4 regions of the Geminocystis sp. genome follow, and region 2 is predicted to be linked to each of the others. Evidence: predicted binding sites of a transcription regulator. Region 2 holds the regulator's gene; each other region holds the start of a gene.
The links. Region 2 encodes NtcA, which controls nitrogen genes in cyanobacteria. Its sites were predicted from a motif close to TTTGTANCNNNNGNTACAAA; they were not measured.

Region 1 (4,523 bases), on a different contig from region 2:
CTAGGGTATTTAATGATAAATTGAGGAGAAAGAGAAACCACATCATAATTATGGGTATTAGCAAAATTCAACAAACTAGGGATTAAACCTTTTTGAGGTTGAGTATCAGCATCAATGCCTAAAATCCATTCACTGGTAGATGAACTATTTAAAAATCCATTATGTAATGCCCAAGGTCGCCCTATCCATTGTTTAGGTAAAGGTGGATCGGTGACAAGACGAATACGAGGATCTTTTTTTGAGGCTTCCATCACTTTTTCTCTTGTACCATCTTGAGAGTTACTATCAACTATGATTATTTCTTTAACTTCATAGCTTTGACGGGTAATACCTTCTAACATTTTATCGATGCGATCAAACTCATTGAGAGTGGGAACAACTACGCTAACTTTAGCTAAAAAAGAGGGATTAGGGCATTGAGGCTTTAAAGGAGGAAATCGAGTTGCACCTCGAAATAAACGACTGAGGAGGATAAAAAAACAAACACTTTGAAAAACTAATAAAACTAAGCAAATAACAGCACTAATGATCATTAAGTTAAATAACAGTAATTTTAGTCAATTTTAAACCTAAAAGCCTAAATTTAACTAAAAAAAATCCCTATCTGTGGCAAAGATAAGGAAAATAAACAAAATTTAATTACTAATGACTAAGCCCCCCAGCCCCCAACTTTGGGGGAGTTAGAATTGTCAAAGTCTTGCCGTATTAAGAAATTTAGGGAGCGGACAAAATAATTAAGCAGTGTTAACTTATGACTCATTTTTCATTCCCCGTTTCCTTTCTAATTCCTAATTACATTTCTATACCAGAACTTACTTCTCCCACCGTAGAGGAAAAACCACCAGAAAGAATATCAGCTTCTTTGACAAAACCGCTATAAGCCTCCATGCCATGTTCGGAAATATCCAAACCTTTGATTTCTTCTTCTGCATGAACTCTAATACCTACAGTTGCTTTAAGGGCGTACCAGAAAATAGAACTAAGTACAACGGTAAAACCACCAACAGTTAAGACACCGATTAATTGAGTAACGAAACTATGACCATTTGTGCTAAAAATACCAACAGCTAAAGTTCCCCAAACACCACAAACTAAGTGTACGGAAGTTGCACCTACGGGATCATCAATTCTTAAAGTTTTATCAAAAAATCCTACAGCAAAAACCACAATTACCCCTGCGATCGCACCAATAATAATAGCACCGAAATAAGTTACGTCAGCACAACCAGCAGTAATACCCACTAAACCAGCTAATACACCGTTAATAATCATGGATAAGTCTGGTTTACCATCTTTTGCCCAAGAGGTAGCCGTAGCGGTAATGCCACCGGCGGCAGCCGCTAAGTTAGTAGTAAGGGCGATATAAGGAACGTTAGCTGTAGCGGCTAATTCTGAACCGGGGTTAAAGCCAAACCAACCAATCCAAAGAATTAAACATCCCAAAGTCGCAATACTCATATTATGACCGGGTATAGCGTGGACTGTACCATCAGATGTGTATTTACCTTGACGTGGTCCTAAAATTGCTGCCCCCATTAATGCAGCCCAACCGCCCACAGAGTGAACTGCCGTTGATCCTGCAAAGTCACGAAATCCCATGGAAGCTAACCAACCACCATCCCAAATCCAATGACCCGTAATGGGGTAAGCGATACCGATTAATAAAACACTAAAGATTAAAAAAGCATCGAAACGGATTCTCTCAGCCACCGCACCAGATACGATAGTAGCCGCCGTTGCCGCAAAGGCTAATTGGAAAAAGAAAGAAATAGATTCAGGTACTTTTGTTAAGGTTTTAACTTCAACTTCTGTACCATCCACCATTGTTTTAGCGACTTCAAAGGCTTCTGAGTCACTATAAGGAAGACTGCTACCATTAAAGAAGAAACCATCTAAACCAATAAAACCGTTACCATTACCGTACATTAAACCATAACCGATTGCCCAATAAACAATAGAAGCGATGGCAAAGACGATTAAGTTTTTCGCTAAGACGTTAACAGCATTTTTTTGACGACAGAAACCTGTTTCTAACATCGCAAAACCAGCATTCATAAAGACAACTAAAGTTCCTGTAATTAACAAGAAAACAGAATCTAATACAATTTTAAGTTGTCCCACATCTTCAGGTTGTCCAAATCCTTGAGCTTTAGCTGCACTATTCCACACCATCAGAATAAGAGCAGTTAAAGGGATACAAGCTAACTGATAAGGAGAAAATAAATTTTTAACACGAGCTATAGAATTAAGTATAAAACTATCTTGGTTTTGTAACCGATTAGCTTTTCTATTTGTTTTTTTAGACATTAGTATCATTTGACTAATTATTATAGATTTGATCTAAAACTACACAGGAATTGAACAATTAACGATTCGACTCGTCAATTAACTGTTAAATATTGATACTTTTTACTTAATAGTTTCTGTATCTAAACATACAATAAAGTCCTTTTCAAAAAGTCATAACAACTTCAAATATAATCTAAAAGATTGACAAGAATATCCTGAAACTTAAGATTAATAATTCTTCCTCTCTCCCCGTTTCCTTTCTAATTCCTCATTTCTAATTACTAATTTCTAACTACTTGGTGACTTATATTTAGTCAACAAATATAAACTTTATGAAATCTTTACAAAAATTAAAAAAGTTTTACCGTAAATATGTATGTATAAATACTCAGTATTTTTACTATTTTATAAATATTTATAAGATGATTAAACTTTAACAAAGTTTTGTAAAAAAACAAGACATTTTTTTCAGAAATATCGTTACAATTTAGCTATGGATTGTCAAACTGCTTAATATAAAGTAACTAAAAGCTGAAATTAAAAAATATTTTAGGGCTTTTAAATATATGTATATATAATAAAAGTTACGTTTATTTAATACTATTGCTATCTAAAATAACACTTAATTTTTAGGGAGAAAAGAATGTTAGGAAATAGAGGAAGTGTTGATATTCAAAGAGAATATAATCAAGGAGAAAGAGATTTTAGAAAACTCCAATTAAGAAGAATAGATTTAAAAGGTAGTAACCTTAAAAGTATTAATTTGTCAGGTTCAGACTTGAGTTATGCTGACTTAAGAGATGCTGATTTAAGTAACGCAAATTTGAGTAACTGCTACTTCAATGAAGGGAATCTCAGTGGTGCAAATTTATCGGGTGCAAATTTATCGGGTGCATATTTAATTAAAGCATACTTAAGCAAAGTTGACTTTAAAAAAGCAATTCTAAAAGAAGCATATTTAACGGGTAGTTTTCTCACCAAAGCCAATTTTTTGAAAGCTGATTTATCAGGTACTTTCTTGAATGGTGCACACTTAAATGGTGCTATTTTTCAAGGTGCTGTATATGATAATAGTACCAGATTTGATAAAGGTTTTGACCCTTGTGCATTGGGAATGACTTTAATTTCTTCATTTCAAAATTCTGTCTTCAAAAAAATCAGTATTGGTGATGTTATTACTAACTTTGAAACCATAGCCAATATTACAAGTCATTATTTAGGTGGTACAATTACCGCTAAAAACTTTGAAGATTCTCGCCCTGACGTAGAATGGTTACAACAATTTTCTATGGATAAAAAAGGTAAAATTTCCTTCGGCGGTACAATGAGTAATCAAGCCACCATGATGCAATTAAAATGGTTTGAAAAATGGACGAATGCTTTTATCAAAAAATCTTCCGTAATTATTCAAGATTTACCTAATATTATTGAAGAAAAAAATCTTACCGTAGAATATTTAATTAAAAAGAATGCCGCTTGAGAATAAAGTAATAAGTAATAAGTAATAATTCCTAATTTTTAATATTTATTTTAGTCGTCTAATTCTACCATATTTAAACGATAAAATATATAACAAATAATATCAGAATTGTATCGAAATGTTTAAAAAATAGATCGAAATAAAAAAACTGGTTAAAATAAATACAGAAGGTAAATTAATTTACAACTAATTTAATAATTTAATCACCATAATAACGATAAGAGGATTGAAAACCAGATGACTTTTACACCTACAAAATCAAGTCGTACTGTGGACAAAATTTCCAAAAATCTTTGGAAGAATAAATACCCTAAAAAACATGATCATTACACCTTAGAAGACTTCTTTCATTTTGATACTAAAAATGGAAATATTACTGACTGGAATGAATCTCGAAATGTTCTTGTAACTGAAGATTTTATCGTGGGATTAATCGAAGGTTTAGAAGAGGAAGTTGGTTCTGCTTCTAGTGTAGTAATGTATAATATCGGTAAGGCTTGGGGAATTAGAGACGCTGAGTTTTTTGAGCAATGGTTTAACACTGAATATGAATATCCTAAAAACCCTAAAGACATGAATTTATTATACGTTCTTGAGGCGTGGTGGTGGCCTTTTACCACTCAGGGATGGGGTAACTGGGATGTGGACTTAAGTGAGCAAAAAAATGGCTTTATGTTTGTTAATATTTTTGACTCGGCGGTGGCGCGCACTTTAGGGGATGTGGGCAAACCCGTATGTCACATTTACGCTGGTT
Region 2 (4,523 bases):
TGGCCCTATTGATGGTCATAATCTCAAAGAATTAATCGATACTTTTAATAAAGCCCATAAAATAAAAGGCCCTGTTTTAGTCCATGTTGTGACAGTAAAAGGTAAAGGTTACAGTCTCGCTGAAAAAGATCAAGTAGGTTATCATGCTCAAAGTCCATTTAATTTAGCCACTGGAAAACCTATTCCTTCTAATAAACCTAAACCCCCTAGTTATTCTAAAGTTTTCGCCCATACTCTAACTACTCTAGCCCAAAATAATCCCAAAATTATTGGTATCACTGCAGCCATGGCAACAGGTACAGGGTTAGATAAGTTGCAACAAAAATTACCAAAACAATATATTGATGTTGGTATCGCAGAACAACACGCCGTCACTTTAGCAGCCGGTTTAGCTTGTGAAGGAATGCGTCCTGTAGTTACTATATACTCAACTTTCTTACAAAGAGCCTACGATCAGATTATTCATGATGTTTGCATTCAAAAACTACCAGTGTTTTTCTGTTTAGATAGAGCGGGAATTGTCGGCGCTGATGGTCCTACTCATCAAGGAATGTATGATATTTCTTATCTGCGTTGTATTCCTAATCTTGTAATTATGGCCCCTAAAGATGAAGCGGAATTACAGCGAATGATGGTGACAGGTATTAATTATACTGATAGTGCGATCGCCATGCGTTATCCTCGTGGGAATGGTTTAGGTGTACCTTTAGCTGAGGAAGGTTGGGAAGAAATCGAAATTGGTAAAGGAGAAATTTTGCGCAACGGTGATGATATTTTATTACTAGGTTATGGCACGATGGTTAATACCGCTATGCAAACTGCGGAAATTTTAAGAGAACATGGTATTGAGGCCACTGTAATTAATGCTTGTTTTGTGAAACCCCTTGACGAAGAATTAATTTTACCCTTAGCAGAAAAAATTGGTAAAGTTGTCACCCTTGAAGAAGGATCATTAATGGGGGGTTTTGGTTCTGCTGTGGCAGAAGCTCTATTAGATAACGATATTATGGTGAAATTAAAACGTTTTGGTGTTCCTGATATTTTAGTAGATCATGCAACACCCAATGAATCGATGATCGATTTAGGCTTAACCAGTAGTCAAATTTCTCAAGAGATTTTAGCTTCTTTTTTCTCTCAAAAACCATCTGTAACTTGGAATGGGGAGTTAGGAGTTAAAAGTTAGGAATTAGGAATTAGAAATTAGGAAGTTAGGAATTAGGAATTAGGAATTAGGAATTAATTACTCCTTACTCCTTACTCCTTACTCCTTACTCCTTACTCCTTACTCCTTACTCCTTACTCATTACCCATTACTCATTACTCCTTTCTCCTTACTCCTTTCTCCTTTCTCCTTACTCCTTTCTCCTTTCTTTACTTGGATTATCCTTGAGTCATGCCCATAATTTCATAACCAGCATCGACATAAATAATTTGTCCTGTAATACCACTAGACAAATCACTACAGAGAAAAGCGGCAGCGTTACCTACTTCTGTTTGAGTGACGGTACGTTTTAAAGGTGCAACGGCTTCTACATGGTGGATCATATCTAAGATACCACCAACAGCAGAAGATGCTAAAGTGCGAATAGGACCAGCCGATATAGCATTTACTCTTACATTTTGACTACCTAATTCGGCGGCGAGGTAACGTACACTCATTTCTAAGGCAGATTTAGCAATTCCCATGACGTTATAATTAGGGATAACTTTTACTCCTCCAAGATAGGTTAATGTAACAATACTACCACCTGATCTTAAAAGAGGTTTAGCTGCTTGTACTAAACGAGTAAGGGAATAAGCACTAATATCAAGAGCGGTTTTAAAACCATCCCTAGAAGTATTACTAAAATCTCCAGTTAAATCATCTTTCCCCGCAAAGGCTAAACAGTGTATTAAAATATCAATATGATTCCATTTTTCTTTAATTTGAGCAAAGGTTTCATCTATTTGAGCATCATCTTGCACGTTACAAGGAAGAAAAAGACTAGGTTTTAAAGGTTCGACTAATTCTCCTACTTTCTTCTCAAATCGACCTTTTTCATCAGGAAGATAGGTAACTCCAATATTTGCTCCAGCTTTGTGTAGTTGTTGAGCGATACCCCAAGCAATGGATTTATTGTTAGCAATACCCGTTACAAGGGCGTTTTTGTTGGTTAAATCTAACATATTCTTGATTTTTTCTTTAATTTTCTGTAATATCTGACAATAATTCGCTAAACTAATTAAGTTATAGATAGTTATCTAGTTTACAATTACTTATTCTCTTATAGAAAGTGTCATTTATACCCTCAAACATTAAATATTATTAAGTAACTATCCCTTATGCAATCAATTTCAACTCAAGAACAACCTTTAGCATCTGTATTTCGTCAAATTGGAGCAGGAATTTATACTCCTGTGGTGGAAAGATTTGAGCGAGGTAAAACAATATTTTTCCCCGGTGATCCTGCTGAAAGGGTATATTTTTTAATTAAAGGTGCTGTAAAATTGTCACGGGTATATGAAGCTGGGGAAGAAATTACTGTTGCTTTACTACGAGAAAATAGTATTTTTGGGGTTTTATCTTTGATTACGGGACAAAAATCTGACCGTTTTTATCATGCTGTAGCTTTCACTCCTGTAGAATTATTATCCGCTCCTATTGAGCATTTTCAACGTTCTCTTAAAGATAATCCTGAGTTATCTCGCTTAATGTTACAGGGTTTATCTTCTCGCATTTTACAAACAGAATTGATGATTGAAACTTTAGCACATCGAGATATGGCTTCCCGTTTAGTTAGTTTTTTGCTTATTCTTTGTCGAGATTTTGGTGTACCTACTGCTAATGGTATTACTATTGATTTAAAACTATCCCATCAAGCCATCGCTGAGGCTATCGGTTCAACCAGAGTAACCGTAACTCGTTTGTTAGGTGAATTAAGACAAGATTGTTTGATTTCTATTACTAAGAAAAAAATTACAGTTCATAATCCTGTTGCTCTTAGTCAACAATTTGCTTAAGCTAAAGAAAGTTCTAAAGATTGATTATTTGAGGAGTAAATAACTCTATAAACTGATGACAAGTGCCTATATTTTAGTTGCCGCAATGTTAATATTGGGCGGTTTAATCGCCGCATTAGGCGATCGCATCGGGACAAAAGTAGGTAAAGCGAGATTGAGATTATTTCAATTGCGCCCGAAACAAACGGCTATTGTGATCACAATTAGTACTGGTATATTAATTTCTGCTTCTACGTTAATTATCTTATTTAGTTTTAGTGAATCTTTGCGTCAAGGGGTTTTTGAATTAGATGAAATTCTCAAAAAAAGAAGAGAAATTACGGCACAATTGGAAAAAGTTGAGAGAGAAAAAAAAAGAGTAGAACAGGAATTAAGTATAGCTCAAAATAGACAAAATCAGGAAAAAAAATTATTAAATATCACAGGAAAAGAATTAAAAACGACTCAAAACCAACTTAAAATATTATCCGCTCAAACAAATAAAATAAATGAAGAAGTAAAGAAAATTGTTACAGAAAAAACTAAGTTATTAGCAGAAAAAGAAAAACTAGAAAATCAAAGTAAAAAATTAGAAGAGTCCATTGTTCAAAGAGATAATGACTTGAATAATAAGCGAATTCAAATTCAAGAACAAGAAAATATTTTACAAAAACAAGATAGAATTTTACAAAAACAAGAGCAAAGTTTAGTAGATTTAAAAAATAAACAAAGTCAATTACAGTCTGATATTAAATCAAGAGATCAACAAATTTCTAAATTAGATCAACGTATTTCAGAAAAAGATAAAATTTTAAATACCAAAGAGCAAGAGTTATTATCTTTAGAAAAAGAATTAGGCTTTTTTCGCAAAGAAGTAGAAATCTTAGAACAATATTATCAAACTTATCAAGATTTAAGAGAACGTCCTATTGCGGTAGTTAAAGGACAAATTTTAAATTTAACCCTCGTAAAAACAGATAAAACTACTAATTTAGATGAATTAATTGATGGTATTTTAAACGAAGCTAATCGGGGTGTTATGCAAATTTTAGGCTATGGAAATAATTTCCCAGATCAAAGATTTGTACAAATAACAAAAGCACAAGTACAACAAATTAAAACAGAATTATCTGACAATGGAGAATATTTAATTAGAATTGTCTCTGCTGGTAATTATGTTCAAGGAGAAGAAAAAGTGCGTATTTTTGCTGATGTTTCTCCTAATAAAAAAGTTTATGACAAAAATGAAACTATTGCATCTATTGCCATGGATTCTAATGATTTGAATGGAAAAGAGTTACAAGAAAAGCTAGATTTTTTAATATCTGTAGCGCAATTTAGAGCAAGACAAGAAGGGCTATTAGGTCAAATTATCATCGGTGATGGTAAGATTATTTCTTTAATTAATTTTGTTCAAAATTTAAAATTAACAAATCAATCCATTGATGAAATTTTAGCAGTAGCAGGAAAAGAAACCAATGCTTCAGGGCCTTTACAAGTTAATTTAGTAGTTATTGCCGACGGAAAAGAAATTTTGAGATTAT
Region 3 (4,523 bases), on a different contig from region 2:
TCCAAAGATGGAAATATTCATGGGCAACTAATTGTAAGAAACGATAGTATTTTTCTTGTTTTTTGAAGCCAAAACGAGGATAATTTAAGACACAACAATTTTTATGTTCTAATCCTCCAAAGCCACTAGCGGATAAATGTAATAAGAAAAAGTAATTATCATAGGGCAAATTACCAAATATTTTTTCTTCAGTTTTAATAATTTTTTCTGTGTCTTTAATTAGTTTCTGAATGTCAATATTTCCGTCTCCCCAAATTACCCATTGATGAGGTTTATTTTCTAGGGTAAAATCATAAATTTTTTGTGTACCAATTTCAAAAGGGCTATCTACTAAAGTATCAAAATTATCAGCTAAAAAGGTATTTTCTAAAGACGATATTTTTGGTAGGGATGTTGAAACTTGCCAAGAAGAGTAAGGTACATTAATAGTAATTGTAAGAGGTAAATTTTCGTAATTAGGTATATAAAAGAATAACGCAGCACCATTAAAATAACCGTGAGTAGCATCTAAATGATTAGTTCTAACAGTTAATTCATTAGCATAAATTTGATATTTTACTGTTATATTTTGCTCATTATTTGCAGTAACTAACCAATTATTTTTAGATGTTTTTTTCCAGTTTAATTTATTATTATTTACCGTTGAATAAGCTGTAAAATTTTGTAAATGTCGAGAATATTCCCTAACTAAATATGAGCCGGGTGTCCACACAGGCATTTTACAATTTAGAGTTTTTTCTTGCCAGTTTTCAATGTTTAAGGTTACTTCAAATAAGTGAGATTCTGGACAAGCCATCGAAATAAAATAATGGATATTTGGACTTAATTTATTCATGTTTTATCTTCAATAATTAGTGAAATTTATAAGTTATATTTGATAGTTATTCATTACCTAATTTACCGATAATATGATGTAATTGTTTAATATTTAAAATATAAAAAATATCACTATTTGATTTTAGATAAATCACTTTTTTTTCTTCTAATTTATTCATAATTTGACTACATTCTTCTAAACTTAATTGAGCTAAATCTGCTAAATCTTGTTTTAAAAAAGGATAAAGTTTAATGCCTTTTTCTGTGATTTCACCATATTTATCTGCAAGGGAAATTAAAACAGTAGCTAATCTTACTTTTCCTGTTTGGCGATGAAATTGACAATATTTTTGATATTCGGTAACTCGACTTACCATCAATTTTAGAAAACGGTTTTGTATTTGAGAATCTCGAAATAATATTTGTAAAAATCTTTGTGCGGAGATACTTAATACTTCTACCGCCGAAATGGCGATAACTCGACTATTACCATTAAGAGTACTTAAAATTCCTGCTTCTCCTACACAGCCACCTTTACCGATAATTTCTAATGTGACATTTTCTTCGCTATAAATATTTTCTAGCTTTACCCATCCCGAAACTATAAAATAAATAGCTTTTCCCCAGTCGTCTTCGGCAATAATCACTTCTTCTGATTCATAATTGTCACTGTCTGCCATAGAAACTAGCCATTCTATGGTTTCAGTATTTAGGTTATGGAATAGGGGAAAAAGATCGCTAATTTCTTGCGTCTCCATGAAATATTAATTAAATATAAGAAGTTGATTTTAAGATCTTGAACTACTGCATTCTACTCGATTTAGTCAATAAACATCAACTAATTTAAAATTACTTCCGTTGAGAGCAGGTTTCAGGTTTAATATCCTCGAATTTAGGTGATTAGTCAATCAAAAAATGTAAAGTTTTCCCTCCTCTAACCTCCGAAACTTGAGGGGAATTAAAGGAAAGATTGTCCACAAATTATTTAATATTGCTATATATTTTCTATGTATTTTTTTTACTTAAAACCCTTTACACCTGACACCTTTACACCACCAAAAATTTTATAGTTAACGGATGGTAAAATTAAAGGACATGGGCCATAAGAAACTAACCAAAAAATATTTATGGAAATCTTAAGTTTTCCTTACATTAACTTTACTTTATTTTCGACAAATGTAAAAATAGATACAGAAATAAAAAATATTTTAGTAATTTTAAACAAAAAAATTATATCTACAACCTAAAGAGAAAATAATATGAAAATGAAATATCGTGGCAATCAATATAAATCAGAAACTTCCGTGCTGGAAATGAAAGAAAGTGACATTATCGGCAAATATAGAGGTAGTGAATGGAATTATAAATTACCGAAACATATTCCACAACTTCAACCTAAATTATTTTTAACCTATCGTGGTACGAGTTATAGTACTTGCCCTAATGCTATTCCTTTGATGATGGAGACAAAAACACCCATAACTACTTCTCATCTTGTCACTACGGTAGCAGAATGTAACTTAGAGCAAGTACATTTATCTAACTTGAGAAGAAACTTAGAAAGAAGAATCAAAGTGGCACAAGAAAACCACAATGATTATTTATTAGAAATGTTGAAACAAGAATCTCAACAATTAGCCGTTAACTAATTAATTATTAATTACTTACTATATACAGGGCCTAATCCCACTTTTGGAGCATAAAGAGCGCGATCGCCTAATTCATGTTCTATGCGTAATAAGCGGTTATATTTAGCTACTCTTTCACTACGACATAAAGAACCTGTTTTTATTTGTCCTGCTCTTGTAGCCACAGCTAAATCGGCAATAGTGGTATCTTCAGTTTCTCCAGAACGATGACTAATAACAGAGCTGTAACCTTTACGAGTAGCTAATTCGATGGTTTGGAGAGTTTCTGTTAAAGTACCGATTTGATTAAGTTTAATAAGGATAGAGTTAGCAATACCTAAATCTATACCTTTTTGTAAACGTGTGATATTAGTAACAAATAAATCATCACCGACTAACTGAATTTTAGATCCGAGTTTTTCGGTAAGTAATTTCCAGTTATCCCAATCATCTTCGTGTAAAGCATCTTCGATGGAGACAATAGGATATTTACCAACTAAACTTTCTAAATAATTAATAAATTCTACGGGAGAATGATCACAACCATCGTAGTTATATTGACCATTTTTGTAAAATTCACTAGCGGCAACATCCATGGCTAGGGCAACTTGATCTCCTGCTTTATAACCTGCAATTTCAATGGCTTGAATTAATAAGTCTAAAGCCTCTTGATTTGAACCTAAATTAGGGGCATAACCACCTTCATCTCCCACTCCTGTTAGTAAACCTTTCTCTTTTAAAACTTTGCTTAAACAAGCGAAAATTTCTGCACCCCACCGTAAACCTTCAGAAAAAGTTTCTGCACCGATGGGCATAATCATAAATTCCTGAAAATCTACGTTATTATTAGCATGACTTCCGCCGTTAAGAACGTTCATCATGGGTACGGGTAAAACATTAGCTAAAGGGCCTCCTAAATAGCGATAAAGAGGAATTTGTAACTCTCCCGCTACCGCTTTGGCATTGGCTAAAGATACGGCTAAAATCGCATTGGCACCCAAATTTTTTTTATTAGGTGAACCATCAAGATTAATCATAGCTGTATCAATCCCAACTTGGTCAAAGGCATCATGATCAAGTAATGCTGGTTCAATTTTATCGATGATATTATCTACCGCTTTTAAAACTCCATTGCCACCGTATCTATGGCGATCGCCATCTCGTAATTCATGGGCTTCAAAGCTACCAGTAGAAGCACCACTAGGTACTTGAGCTAAACCGACAGAGCCATTTTCTAAGCGGACTTCAGCCTCTACAGTGGGCCTTCCACGGGAGTCTAAAATTTCTCTAGCGGTAATTTCTTCAATTAACATTGATTGTTGTTCTAACATGGATAAACCTAATTTATTGAATAAAATCTACACCAATGATACTCTTAGAACTGTCAAAAATTACGAAGACTTTTTCTTTATTTTGGCTAAATTCTAAGTCCATAATTACAACATCCGTATTGTCACCTTTTGAGCCGTTTCTAAGGGTAGTTTTGGTAATTCCTTTAAAATCCCCTTTACCTTGGATAAAGCTATTCCAACGGGATTGTAACTGTTGAGGTAAGATGGTTTCTTTGAGGAAGGGATTTAACCACCCCCTTGCTTGAGCGGATTCTTGAGATACTAAAGAGTTAATAAATTCTGTGGCAATAGTTTCGATGTTTTTATTGGTGGGAATATCTACACCGATGACTTCTTGTTGATCATTAAAAATTACAATCCAATCTTCTGTGATTTTCTCAAAATTGAGGGTTAAAACAACTAAATCACTGCCGGGGGTAACGATTACTTTTGAGTCAGTTAATTTTTGAAATTTACCATTTTGAGTTAAGGTATCCGTAAGAAGGGATTTCATATACTCTAAAGGAATCTCCGAGCGTAAATCTGGAGTAAACAGTTGAGAGACAGAATCAAATTTTTCTGTAAAAAATAAGTTAATAACTTCTTTGGCTTTGGCTTCAAGTTGAGGCGATTTTTCTTGATTGTTACTTTGAGTGATAATTTGATGAGTTTGAGTTTTTTCGGCATAACTGGAGGTTTGATAACTTAACCCTCCGAGTATCAAAGAAAGTGTACTGATAGCGATAAA
Region 4 (4,523 bases), on a different contig from region 2:
ATTAAAACAAGATAAATCAGTAATAATAGAGATTCATGATCAAGGAATAGGTATCCCTTTTACTCTGCAAAATCGTATTTTTGAGCGTTTTTATCGAGTAGAAGAAGCGAGAAATAGAGACACGGGCGGTACAGGTTTAGGGTTAGCGATTGTTAAAAGTTTAGTAACAACAATGAATGGTAAAGTTACCTTAGTTTCACCTTCAGAAAAGGGCTGTATTTTTACTTTAAGTTTCCCTTTAGTAGAATAATTTTTATCTTTTATAGGTACTAATTATTCTAAAAAATCTGTTAAAATCTCATCGGGTTCGTCTTCAAATTCTTCCTCTATAATAGGAGTATAACTTATGGATTTATCTCTATGATAAGGTGAAATTTGAGTTTGTAAACTAGATACTAATTTTTCTATAATAAATAAACGATGTTCTAATCTATCAATATAATGATCTTTAGCTTCTAATATTTGAACTTTTTTGTTTAATTCTTGATAATTTTCTTGCAATCTACTAATATTAATCTCATCAAGATTATAGCTTAAATATACGCCGATAATATCAGTAATTAATTCTGATAAAGGCTGTTGTTTTTCTAAGGCTAATTGTTCTATTTTCTCAGTCCATTGTAGAGGTAAATCTAAAGTTAGATTAAGAGATTTTTTAACTATTTTTTCCGTCATTTATAAGTTTTAAAAAAGAAAGATAATTGCTAATTGTTCATTGTTAGTGAAATTTTTTAGCTCATTTTAAACTTACCACCTTTAGCGGGATCTGTCCAATCGCAAGAATAACCTTTCGTTTCTGCTACATACTGATTCCAAGGAATGGGATCAACAGGTTTATCAGTAGCATAGACAACATCAAATAAACCATCATCTCTAACTTGTCCAATACGAACAGTTTTTGAGATATGATGATTAGGGAACATTTTAATAGCGCCATGGGGTGCTTGTAACTCTTGCCCTACTGCCGCCATTCTCACTTTTTCAATGTCATCAATACCACCAGCTTGTTCGACAGCTTGTTTCCATAAATATACCATAATATAAGCAGCTTCCATAGGATCATTTACCACTCTTTCTGCACCATATTCAGCTTTAAAAGCATCTACAAACTTTGTATTCTCAGGGCTTTCTACGGTTTGAAAATAATTCCAAGCAGCATAATGTCCTTTAAGATATTCTACACCGATTTGTTTAACTTCTTCTTCTGCAATACTCACAGACATAACAGGGTATTTATCAGGAGTCAAACCTGCTGCTTGAATTTGTTTGAAGAAAGCTACATTACTGTCACCGTTAAGACTGTTAAATATTACTCCTCCATTAGGTAAAGCGGCTTTTATTTTAGCAATAATAGGTGTAACTTCAGTATTACCAAGGGGTAAATAATCTTCTCCCACAACTTTTCCGCCTTTTGCTTCTAATTGGGCTTTAATAATTGTATTAGCAGTACGGGGGAATACATAATCAGAACCAACTAAGAAAAACTCTTTGCCTTTATTTTCTAATAACCAATCCACGGCTGGTTCAATTTGTTGATTTGGTGCTGCACCAGTGTAAAATATGTTTTTAGAACATTCTTGACCTTCGTATTGTACAGGATACCATAGCATATGATTTTTAGACTCAAATACTGGTTTTACTGCTTGACGACTGGCAGAAGTCCAACATCCAAAAACGGTGGCTACCTTATCTTGATCTATTAGTTTAGTTGCTTTTTCCGCAAAAGTAGGCCAATCTGAAGCGCCATCTTCCACAATCGCTTCAATTTGTTTCCCTAAAACCCCGCCAGAGGCGTTAATTTCTTTGATAGCTAACTTTTCAGCTTCTACTACGCTGGTTTCACTAATGGCCATTGTACCACTAAGAGAGTGTAAAATACCTACTTTTATTGTATCTCCTGTGGTAGTGGCAGGAGGAGTTTCTGTAGGAGTAGTAGCGGTATTATCTGCAGGAGGTGGTGCATCGGCACAGGCTTTTAGTAATAAACTTGTACCTAAAGTTGCCGAACCGTATAAAAGGAATTTTCTTCTTCCGAGTCTGGACATGATTTAATATTATTCTATATTTTGACTTTATCAATGGTAAAGATAAGATTAATAATATTTTGTATTTTTAGATACATATTATTTTTAAAATATTGATAAGCGTAAACAATAATAAATTTTAAGGCGGTGGTGGGTGAAAAATCAGTTAATTTTTTTGACGTTAATTTGTATTTTTATCTCTGGAATAGCCATTTTTTTTATGGGGGGAATTAATCCAGAATTTTTAGAAGATTCTTTGACTAAATTAGGTATATTTGCCCCTTTTTTGTATATTTTTCTGTATATTTTAGCCACTATCTTACTTTTGCCTTCTACTCCTTTAAATCTTAGTGGTGGTTTGATTTTTGGTTTTTGGTGGGGTCTTCTTTGGACGGCCATCGCTGCTATAATAGCTGCAATGGTAAGTTTTGCCTATGGTAGATTTTTAGGTAGAAAATGGGTAAAAAAAAGATTTGGTATTCATCTGCAACGGTTAGATAAGGAAATAAAAAAAGGGGGAATGGGGTATATTTTTGCTATCCGTTTATTACCTTTAATTCCCTACGGTATTGTCAATTTTGGTGCTAGTTTAACTTCTGTTAGTGGGAAGGAATATTTACTAGGTACTATTTTCGGTACTATACCCGGTATTTTACCATTTGTAATGATGGGAGCAGGAATTTCATCCCTAGAAAAAGGTGATATGTTAACCATTACATTATCTTTAACCTTGACAGGTTTATTAGTAGGCGGCGCTACATATTATCGAAAAATCAAGAATTAGAAACAAACCAGAATTATCTATTATTTTTAGGAATTAAGAATTAATAACAAATAATTGATTATTCACCGTTATTAGATAACAATTGACAATATATTGTTGATTAAATGTGAGATTATGACAGTAATAACTAGCAAATCAGATAACAACCTTTCCACTAAATTAATTAATGGATTACTTAGTATTAAACCCCTGATGGAATTTGCGAAAACAAGGGCGCGTAATATGATTATTAAACGTGCGAATCTCATTGGTGTCAAGTGGGAAGATAATGTAAAAAATCTTCAAAATCATGATTGGCAACAAGAAATTAAAACCGTAGAAAATCCTGATATTATATATCCTGACTATTATCTCACCTCTTTTCACGCCTATGATAAAGGTAACATGAGTTGGGAAGCCGCTTGGGAATTAGAATCCGCCGCTTATAGTGTTCACTCTACCATTTATTCTAAAACTCCTCAAGTTGATGGGGATGGTAATTTAAGAAAAAATTATCATGAAGTGTTACTTTCAGAAATTCCCTTTTATCCTGAAAATATCTTAGATTTTGGTTGTGGTGTTGGCTTAAGTACATTTGCCTTACAAGAAAATTATCCCCATAGTAATATCTCTGGTTTAGATTTATCGCCTTACTTTTTAGCCGTAGCAAACTATCAAAGTAAGAAAAAAAATAAGTCAATAAATTGGATTCATAACGCCGCTGAATCGAATAACTTAAATCCAGAATCTTTTGATTTAATTTCTAGTTTTTTGATGTTTCATGAATTACCCCAAACCGCCGCCGAAAATATTATTTTATCTGCTAGTAAATTAATCAAAAAAGGAGGTTATTTTGGCATTATGGATATGAATCCCCAATCAGATAATTATCAAAAAATGCCTCGTTATGTGCTAACTTTATTAAAAAGTACCGAACCTTATTTAGACGAATATTTTAGTTTAGATATAAACTCTATTTTTCTTAAATATGGTTTTTCTAATCCCAAAATTATTACTATAAGTTCTCGTCATCGTGCTATTATTGCTCAAAAAATTTAGTATTTTATCACCTTAAAAATATGAAGATTATTGCTACAAAAATCCCAGAAGTTTTAATAATTGAGCCTCAAGTTTTTGGCGATGATAGAGGCTTTTTTTTTGAAAGTTTTAACGCTAAATCTTGGCAGGAAAAAACAGGTTTAAATATTAATTTTGTCCAAGATAATCATTCCCGTTCTCAACAAAATGTATTAAGAGGATTACATTATCAAATTCAACAACCTCAAGGTAAATTAGTAAGAGCAGTAGTGGGAGAAATTCTTGATATTGCTGTAGATATTCGTAAATCTTCCCCTACTTTTAGGCAATGGATAGGAGAAGTTTTAACTGCCGAAAATAAAAAACAATTATGGATACCTGAAGGGTTTGCTCACGGTTTTTTAGTGTTATCAGAAAATGCCGAGGTATTGTATAAAACTAATAATTTTTATGCCCCAGAATATGATAGATCAATTCGCTGGAATGATCCAGATATTGCTATTAATTGGAATTTAAAAATAACTCCTTTACTATCTAATAAAGATAAAAATGCACCCCTATTAAAAGATGCAGAAATTTATGACTAAAATTCTATTATTTGGAAGTCAAGGACAAGTTGGAACAGAATTGACTTATACTTTATCATTATTAGGAGAGTTAATTCTCGTAAATCGTCATGTACTAGATTTAACAAATTA

Region 1: a site for NtcA is predicted at 2,423-2,442, ahead of ACEW8E_RS11020 (ammonium transporter). Genes of this name have one in related genera too.
Region 3: a site for NtcA is predicted at 1,992-2,011, ahead of ACEW8E_RS12240 (DUF4278 domain-containing protein). Genes of this name have one in related genera too.
Region 4: a site for NtcA is predicted at 2,104-2,123, ahead of urtA (urea ABC transporter substrate-binding protein). Genes of this name have one in related genera too.

Annotation. Positions count from the first base shown of each region.
Region 1 covers NZ_JBGSUU010000097.1:28,698-33,220, forward strand. The annotation lists gene cruG (2'-O-glycosyltransferase CruG) at 1-533, opposite strand, end outside; gene ACEW8E_RS11020 (ammonium transporter) at 793-2,307, opposite strand; gene ACEW8E_RS11025 (pentapeptide repeat-containing protein) at 2,933-3,769, shown strand; gene ACEW8E_RS11030 (V4R domain-containing protein) at 4,007-4,523, shown strand, end outside.
Region 2 covers NZ_JBGSUU010000029.1:3,415-7,937, forward strand. The annotation lists gene dxs (1-deoxy-D-xylulose-5-phosphate synthase) at 1-1,183, shown strand, start outside; gene fabI (enoyl-ACP reductase FabI) at 1,381-2,166, opposite strand; gene ntcA (global nitrogen regulator NtcA) at 2,323-3,000, shown strand; gene ACEW8E_RS02220 (DUF3084 domain-containing protein) at 3,056-4,523, shown strand, end outside.
Region 3 covers NZ_JBGSUU010000105.1:45,321-49,843, reverse strand. The annotation lists gene ACEW8E_RS12250 (M61 family metallopeptidase) at 1-835, opposite strand, end outside; gene ACEW8E_RS12245 (Crp/Fnr family transcriptional regulator) at 882-1,574, opposite strand; gene ACEW8E_RS12240 (DUF4278 domain-containing protein) at 2,076-2,465, shown strand; gene eno (phosphopyruvate hydratase) at 2,477-3,775, opposite strand; gene ACEW8E_RS12230 (DUF3887 domain-containing protein) at 3,789-4,523, opposite strand, start outside.
Region 4 covers NZ_JBGSUU010000085.1:60,189-64,711, reverse strand. The annotation lists gene ACEW8E_RS09785 (sensor histidine kinase) at 1-250, shown strand, start outside; gene ACEW8E_RS09780 (hypothetical protein) at 274-675, opposite strand; gene urtA (urea ABC transporter substrate-binding protein) at 732-2,045, opposite strand; gene ACEW8E_RS09770 (TVP38/TMEM64 family protein) at 2,179-2,808, shown strand; gene ACEW8E_RS09765 (class I SAM-dependent methyltransferase) at 2,923-3,846, shown strand; gene rfbC (dTDP-4-dehydrorhamnose 3,5-epimerase) at 3,867-4,412, shown strand; gene rfbD (dTDP-4-dehydrorhamnose reductase) at 4,405-4,523, shown strand, end outside.